DNA from 2 places in the Streptomyces sp. NPDC059788 genome. Region 2 is predicted to be linked to the other one. Evidence: riboswitches for the same ligand, from Rfam matches in the RefSeq annotation. Region 2 holds a riboswitch; the other holds the start of a gene.
The links. A riboswitch is a leader RNA that binds a small molecule or an ion and turns the genes downstream of it on or off. The one in region 2 is predicted to bind glycine.
Positions count from the first base shown of each region.

Region 1 (4,191 bases), on a different contig from region 2:
CATTTCGAGGGTGGACTGCTGACGGTGGAGCTCGGCGTCGACGGCGGCGGCGACGTCGGGGTCGAGCTCGTGGAGGGAGCTGTTCAGAAGCGACATGACTCTTCCTGGGGTTCGCGGGGCGCACGGCCCCGCCGGGCGGCGGGTGGGCGTATCAGCCGGTGAAGGCGGTGTACTCGTCGGCCGTGAGCAGGTCGTCAGGCTCGCCGCTCACCTTCACCTTGAACAGCCAGCCACCCTCGAACGGGGCGGTGTTCACCAGCGAGGGGTCGCTCACCACGTCCTCGTTGATCTCCGTGACCTCGCCGTCGACGGGGGAGTAGAGATCGCTGACGGACTTGGTCGACTCCAGCTCACCGCAGGTCTCGCCCGCCGTGACCGTGGCACCGACCTCAGGAAGCTGCACGAAGACGACGTCGCCGAGCGCGTTCGCGGCGTGCTCGGTGATGCCGATCTTCGAGACGCCCTCCTCGGCGGCCGACAGCCACTCGTGCTCCTTGCTGTAGCGCAGCTGCTGGGGGTTGCTCATGTCTTGATTCTCCTGGATGCGGGGGCGTGCTCGGTGCGGGGGTCTTGACAGGTGAGACGGATGAGGCGCAGACACGTCACTTCTGGCGCTTGTAGAACGGCAGGGCCACGACCTCGTACGGCTCATGGGTGCCGCGGATGTCCACCGCCACACCGGCGGTGCCCGGCGCGGCGTGCGCGGCGTCCACATACGCCATGGCGACGGGCTTGCCGAGGGTGGGGGAGGGGGCGCCGGAGGTGACCTCGCCGATGACGGCGCCGTCCGGTCCCACGACCGGGTAACCGGCGCGCGGCACGCGGCGGCCCTCGGCGATCAGGCCGACCAGCTTGCGGGGCGGCTCGGTCTCGGCGCGGTCCCGGGCGGCCTCCAGGGCGGCACGGCCCACGAAGTCGCCGTCGTTCGTCGTCTTCTCGAACTTCACGACCCGGCCCAGGCCCGCGTCGAACGGGGTGGTGCCGGTGGTCAGCTCGTGCCCGTACAGCGGCATCCCCGCCTCCAGGCGCAGCGTGTCCCGGCAGGACAGGCCGCAGGGCACCAGGCCCGCGCCCTTGCCCGCCGCGGTCAGCGCCTCCCAGAGGGCGACCGCGTCCGCCGGGCGGACGAACAGCTCGAAGCCGTCCTCGCCGGTGTAGCCGGTACGGGCGATCAGCGCCGGGACGCCGGCGACGGTGCCGGGCAGCCCGGCGTAGTACTTCAGGCCGTCCAGGTCGGCGTCGGTGAGGGCCTTCAGGATGCCGGCCGACTCCGGACCCTGCACGGCGAGCAGCGCGTACGCGTCCCGGTCGTCGCGCACCTCGGCGTCGAAGCCGCTCGCGCGCTCGGTGAGCGCGTCCAGCACGACCTGGGCGTTGGAGGCGTTGGCGACGACCATGTACTCCGTCTCGCCGAGGCGGTAGACGATCAGGTCGTCCAGGATGCCGCCCTCGGCGTCGCAGATCATGGTGTAGCGGGCGCGGCCGACGGCGACGCCGCCGATGTTGCCGACCAGCGCGTGGTCCAGCAGGTCGGCGGCGCGCGGCCCGGTGACGGTGAGCTCGCCCATGTGGGAGAGGTCGAAGAGGCCGGCGCGGGTACGGACGGCGACGTGCTCGTCACGCTCGCTGCCGTAGCGCAGCGGCATGTCCCATCCGGCGAAGTCGGTCATGGTCGCGCCGAGCGCGCGGTGCGTCGCGTCCAGTGCGGTCCGGCGGGGGGCTTGGGTCATGGTGGGGCTCCCGGGCATGGGTGACAGGACGGTCTCCCCATCTGTCATCGGAACCTGAGAGGTTCACCGGAAGGCCGTCACCGGTCCCGGTTTGCACCTTGGGTGGAGCCACACCACGGCGGCCCGCTTTTCAGATCTGCCTCGCCCGCGCGGTATCGGGGCCTGAGAGATTCAAGGGAGGACTTGCTCCTTCGGCGCCCCGCCGTGACGGCCGGGGACTCTCCCGCGCGGATTCAAGCGGCCGGTATGCAGTTGGCTGAGCGTGGCACCCGTACGGCGACGCACTTGTTGGGTGTGGTCCCGCACTTGGCGCGCACATCATTGCACGGGATCGCCGGATGCAGGAGCCAAGGTCGTACCGGTGTTCGCAGTGGTGTCACGAGGCTGTCCGGGGAGTGTACGGATCGAGCGGTTTCCTTGAAGCGCATTACCTTTTCTTGACACTCTGCGGGTAAGGGGACGGAATCACCGGACCGGGAGGGGCGATCACGGTGCACAGGCAAGCCGCATTCGCGACGAGTCCGGGAGGCGTGCCCCCGGGCTGCGTCCCGGAGCCGACCCCGGCCGCGGTGCCGGGGCCCAGGCGGCTGCCGCGCGGGGTGGTCCGCCCCGGCCGGGTACGGGCCGCGGCGCCGGACGCGCCGCCGGTGGACATCGTCGACCTCCGGGACGGCCGGTCACCGCGCGCGGTGACCGGGCTGCTCTTCGTGGCGGGTGACGTGGTGGTGGTCTCCGGCCTGCCGGGCAGCGGCAAGAGCACGCTCATGCTCCGGGTGGTGCCCGCCCTCGACCTCCAGGGCGCGGCCGTGCACCGCGTCGATTCGCAGGACGTACGGGAGCGCTGGGAGCGCGGCAGGCTGCGCCGGCTGCCGTACGCGCTCTACCGGCCGCTGGTCAGGGCCGCCCACTACCTGGGACTGCGGCGGGCGCTGCGTTCAGGGCGCAGCGTGGTGGTGCACGACTGTGGCACGCTCGCCTGGGTGCGCCGCTGGCTGGCGCGCGAGGCCCGGCGCGGCGGGCGCGGCCTGCACCTGCTGCTGCTGGACGTGCCGCCCGAGGTCGCGCTCTCCGGTCAGCGTTCGCGCGGGCGGGGCGTGTCCGGCTACGCCTTCGCCCGGCACCGGCGGGCGGTGCGGCGGCTGGCCGCCCGCGCCCGGACGGCCCGGCTCCCCGCGGGCTTCACCTCGGCCGTCCTGCTGGACCGGCCGGCGGCGGGCGCGCTGCGGCGGGTCGGCTTCGAGTGAGGCCGGGCGCGCGGCCGGGACCGGTCCGCGCGCCCGGTAGGCGTCACGCCTGCCGTGCCGGATGTCGCTATATGTCCGGTACGCCGTACGTCTGACGGGCCGTACGGAAGGTCCCGTACGGCCCGTCAGGACCGGTCCTAGCTCTGGCATATCTCCCGCATCTGCGCCTCCTCCGGACGCTCGGAGCCGGGCCGATCTAGAGGCCCAGGGCCTTGACGAGCACCGTCGGCAGCGACAGCACCGAGTTGAGCAGCGCGCCGGCGCCCTGCCGCTGCGGCTGCTCCGCGCCCTGCCGCTGCGGCGCGTCGGCGGGCTGCTCCTGGCGGGTGTCCGCGGGCTGCGGCGCCGTGTCGGCGGTCGGCTGCGGGTCGCTGATCGGGGCCTTGGGCTGGGCGGCCGGCTGCTCGGCGGGCTGCTCGGCCGGCTGGTCGTCCGCGGGCGCGGCGGCCGGCTGCGCGGCGGGCTGGGCCGGCCGGTTGGTGGCCGGTGCGGCGGGCTGCTCGGCCGGCTGTGCGCCCGGCTGCTGCCGCAGGTCGCCGAGCAGCTTGTCGAGGCCCAGGATCTTGAAGATGTCCGTGACGGACCGGGAGACCGAGCCGACCACGCTCACGGCGTCGGAGGACTCGCCCGGCGCCGGGGCCCGGCGCTCGGACAGCTCGTCCACCTGTGTGCGCAGCTGCTGCGAGACCCTGCGCAGCTGGACGGTGTCGGCCGACACCGAGCGGTCGGAGTCCTTGTTCAGGACGTCGGCGAGCCGCTGCGCGTCGGCCAGGACGGTGTCCAGGTGGGTGCGCGCGGCCCTGACCTGCACGGAGTGGCCGCGGCTGTCGGCGGCCTTGTCGGCCAGCTCGGCCGAGGCGTCCGCCAGTCTGCCGATGTCGTCGACGATGACGCTCTGGTTGCGGACCGGGGGCTTGGGTTCCTCCGCCGCGGACGCGGAACCCACGGCACCGAGGGCGAGGGTGCCGACGGTGGCGGCGCTGACGAGGGCGGTGGCGGTCCGGTGCGTTGCCATCAGGAGAGATGCCTTTCTGTAGGAACGGCAGGGCAAGATCACCCTGGAGCAACCTTCGGAGCGTCGCGCACGGTCCGCAACCGCTCGCGCGCGTTCGGTGGTCATCCGGACGCACCAGGCCCCCTCCCGTCTGCTGGCGTTAGGGTCGTCGACCAGGTAAGAGCCTGTGTCCGCCCCTTGGGCCGGCCGCCAGTCACCTGGC
Region 1 is NZ_JBHWHY010000028.1:67,113-71,303, forward strand. Features, by position in the region: gene glyA (serine hydroxymethyltransferase) at 1-96, opposite strand, end outside; gene gcvH (glycine cleavage system protein GcvH) at 152-526, opposite strand; gene gcvT (glycine cleavage system aminomethyltransferase GcvT) at 603-1,730, opposite strand; glycine riboswitch at 1,871-1,966, opposite strand; gene ACFV57_RS24450 (AAA family ATPase) at 2,216-2,974, shown strand; gene ACFV57_RS24455 (hypothetical protein) at 3,171-3,989, opposite strand.
Region 1: linked by a shared signal. The riboswitch ahead of gcvT (glycine cleavage system aminomethyltransferase GcvT) and the one ahead of gcvP (aminomethyl-transferring glycine dehydrogenase) in region 2 are both predicted to bind glycine.

Region 2 (4,191 bases):
GGCGGCGCAGGTAGCGCAGCATCGCGGTCTCGGAACGGTGCTGGTGGAAGACCGGGTGCGTCAGGTACGCGTCGCCGCGCAGCAGCTCCGCGGGCAGCGCGTCGGCCACGTCGGCGTCGAGCTGCTCGATGTCGGCCCGGACACCGAAGGCGCTCCACACCGCGTGCACCTGCGCGCGTCCGGTGGTCTCGTCACAGGCGACGCCCACCAGGTCCGCGTCGACCAGCCGCAGGTTGACCCCGCCCTCGCGGGCCGCGGCGACGGCCTCCGCGGCCCGGCCCGGCACCCGTACGGTCAGCGTGTCGAAGTACCCGCCGTGCACGACCTCCACGCCGCCGGCGCGCAGGCCCTCTGCCAATATGGAGGCGTAGCGGTGCGTACGGCGCGCGATGGCCGCGAGCCCGTCCGGCCCGTGGTAGACGGCGTACATGCCCGCCATCACGGCGAGCAGCACCTGCGCGGTGCAGATGTTGCTGGTGGCCTTCTCGCGGCGGATGTGCTGCTCACGCGTCTGGAGGGCGAGGCGGTAGGCCTTGTTGCCGTCGGCGTCCACGGAGACGCCCACCAGGCGGCCGGGCAGGCTGCGGGCGAACTTCTCGCGTACGGCCATGAACCCGGCGTGCGGACCGCCGAAGCCCATCGGCACACCGAACCGCTGGGTGGTGCCGACGGCGATGTCCGCGCCCAGCTCGCCCGGCGAGGTCAGCAGCGTCAGTGCGAGCAGGTCGGCGGCGACGGTCACGATCGCGCCCAGCTCGTGCGCCTGCCCGATGAGGGCACGCGGGTCCCGTACGGCACCGGACGCACCCGGGTACTGGAGCAGCACGCCGAAGACACCGCGCTCGGCGACCTCCGCCGGGATGCCCTCGGACAGGTCGGCCACCACGACCTCGACGCCGGTCGGCTCGGCGCGGGTCTCGATCACGGCGACGGTCTGCGGCAGGCAGTCGGCGTCGACCAGGAAGACGCCCTGCTTGACCTTGCCCACGCGCCGCGCGAGGGACATCGCCTCGGCGGCGGCCGTGCCCTCGTCCAGCAGCGAGGCACCGGAGGTCGGCAGGCCGGTCAGGTCGGCGACCATGGTCTGGAAGTTGAGGAGCGCTTCGAGGCGGCCCTGGGAGATCTCCGGCTGGTACGGGGTGTAGGCGGTGTACCAGGCGGGGTTCTCCATCACGTTGCGCAGGATCACCGGCGGGGTGAACGTGCCGTGGTAGCCGAGCCCGATCATCGGGGCGAGCACCTGGTTGCGGTCCGCGAGCGCGCGCAGCTCGGCCAGCACCTCGGCCTCGGTACGGCCCTGGGGCAGCCCCAGCGCCTCCGCGCTCTTGATCACGTCCGGGACGGCGGCCGCGGTCAGTTCGTCCAGCGATCCGAACCCGACCTGCGCGAGCATCTTGGCCTGGGCCTCCGGGCCGGGCCCGATGTGCCGCTGCTCGAACGGGGTACCTCGTTCCAGCTCGGTCAGCGGGATGCGGTTGGTGGTCATCTGCGGGGGCCTCCTGGTCGTTTCGACCTACGCGGGGCACCACGGCGCTGGTGCCCGGACGGCCTCCCCCTCTGTCATCTCAACCTGAGAGCTTCACCGGTCCCGCACGCGGTACCGGCTTTCACCGTCGGTGAGGAGGGGTTCCGGCGCTGTGCCCGTCCGTGGCCCGCCCTGCTTTCCAGAGTGACCTCGTCCATGCGGTACGTGTGCCTGAGAGATTCCGGGGAGGAGTTGCTCCTTCGGCGCCCCCGCCATGATCGACAAGGGACTCTCCCGCATGGGGTCTGCAGCCGTTCGCCAGCCTACCAGCGCGGCGAACGGACGTTCCTTCGAGTGGCCGGGGCATGAAATGTGCCGTTTGGTAGTTGTCACAAGGCAGTTGCGACCACTTGGAGGGACCGTGCAGACCGATATCGATCCCCGCAGCTTGATCGGCCGCAAGGCGTTCGACAAGAACGGAACCAAGATCGGCACCGTCGACGAGGTGTACCTGGACGACGCGACCGGCGAACCGGAATGGGCGGCCGTACGCACCGGGATCTTCAGCCGGGACGCGTTCGTGCCCCTGGAGCCCAGCGACCTGGTCGACGAGGCACTGCACGTCCCCTACGACCGCAAGCTGATCAGGGACGCGCCGGACTTCGGGGTGGGCCGCCACCTCTCGCCGGAGCAGGAACTACAGCTCTACCACCACTACCGGCTGGACATCCCGGCCCCCGATCCCGTGCCCGGCTCGGACTCCGCGCCGGCCGACACCGAGTTCGGGCGGGTGGCCGGCGTGGAGGACTGAGGGGCGGACGCGGGGTCGGCACGCCCGCCCGGTTCCCCCGGCGGGCGGCTGCCGGACCCCTCGGCCCGGCCGCCGTGCGGCTCCCCGCCCGCGCGGCCGGCGGGAGCGCCGGGCCACCCGTCCGGCGGCCCGCCCACCAGCGGCAACGGCTCACCGGGCCGCAGCGCCGGATCGTCCACGGGAAACGTGCGCACCCGGCCGGGCCCGGACCACGGCTGCTCGAACCGTACGGTCACCCGGCCCACGCCGCTGCCCTGCACCCACCCGGCTCCGTGTTCGTCATGCACCACGTCGAGCCCGGGGAGCCAGCGCCGGGGGCGCTCCGGCCCGGGCTCCGCCACGGCCTGCCGCGCCGCCTCGTCGACCGCCCGGCGCTCCCGCTCGGCCTCCTCCTCGGCCGCCTTCTCCGTCGCCAGCTGGGCGAACAAATCCTCCTGCGTGAAGTCCGCGAGGCCGGACACGCCGACGCCCAGCAGCCGCACACCGCCCGTGGTGTCCACCAGGTCCAGCAGCCGGGCCGCCGCCTCCCGCACCACCCCGGGGTCGTCCGTGGGCCCGCGCAGCGTCTCCGACCTCGTCAGCGTCGAGAAGTCGTAGTTCCGCACCTTGATCACGACGGTCCTGCCGGAACGCCCGGCCGCCCGCAGCCGCTGCACACACCGGTCCGCCAGCCGCGTCAGCTCGGCCCGCACCCGCGTCCGGTCGGTCAGGTCCACGTCGAAGGTGTCCTCGACCGATATGGACTTCGCGTCCCGCTCGGCCACCACGGGCCGCTCGTCACGGCCCAGCGCCATCGCGTACAGCCCGGCGCCGTGCGCCCTGCCCAGGAGGCGGACGAGCTCGGACTCGCCCGCCTCGGCCGTCTCGGCGACCGTGTGGATGCCCGAGCGGCGCAGCGTCTCCGCCGTGGCCGGGCCGACGCCGGGCAGCGTACGCACCGTCATCGGGCCGAGCAGCTCGCGCTCCGTGCCCGGCTCGATGACCACGAGGCCGTCCGGCTTGGCCTGTTCGGACGCGATCTTGGCCAGCATCTTCGCCCCGGCCAGCCCCACCGACCCGGTCAGGCCCGTCCTGCGCCTGATGTCGCGCCGCAGCCGCTCCCCCACCGCTCGCGCGGCCGCCGCGTCCGCCGCGACGCCGCCCGCCTCCAGGTCCACGAACGCCTCGTCCAGGCTGAGCGGCTCCACCAGCGGGGACAGCTCGTGGAGCAGCTCCATGACCTGGTCGCTGACCCGGCGGTACAGGGTGAAGCGCGGCGTCAGATAAGCCGCGTTCGGGCAGAGGCGGCGGGCCTGGGCCGTCGGCATGGCGGAGCGCACGCCGAAGACACGGGCCTCGTACGACGCCGTGGAGACCACGCCGCGCGGGCCGATCCCGCCGACCACCACGGGCTTTTCGCGCAGGCTCGGCTTGGCCGCCTGCTCGGCGGACGCATAGAACGCATCCATGTCCAGATGCAGGATCGTCGGGGCACGTCTCACATGACCGATGCTCCCCCACACCACTGACAATCGCGCCGACCGGTCACCGGCGGGCCGCCGCGTCCCGCCCCGGCCTGCCCCTGGCCGGCGCACGCCGGGCCGCGGGCGCGCGGAGCGCCGGAAGGGGCTGTACGAGGCTTCCGGGGCCTTCTGCGGCGTGAGACGCGTCCTGTGCGCTCCAGGGACGCCGCGGGCCTCAGGAGACGCCAGGAAGGGCCACAGGAGGTTCAGGGGCCGCAGGCGGCCGCCGTGACGGGCGTACGGGAGGCCACGGCGCCCGCCGCGGCCGATGACGAACGACGGGCGGGGGCGGCAGCGACACCTGGGCCGCGCCCCGCCGGTCCGTACGGCGGCTCAGCCCGCCCGGTTGCGGCGCCGCGCCAGCTCGTCGTGCGGGTTGTGCCGGACCAGTGTCTCCCCGGTGTCCACGCGCT
Region 2 is NZ_JBHWHY010000081.1:8,874-13,064, reverse strand. Features, by position in the region: gene gcvP (aminomethyl-transferring glycine dehydrogenase) at 1-1,486, opposite strand, end outside; glycine riboswitch at 1,675-1,772, opposite strand; gene ACFV57_RS40595 (PRC-barrel domain-containing protein) at 1,887-2,276, shown strand; gene ACFV57_RS40590 (DNA polymerase IV) at 2,180-3,757, opposite strand; gene ACFV57_RS40585 (MerR family transcriptional regulator) at 4,112-4,191, opposite strand, start outside.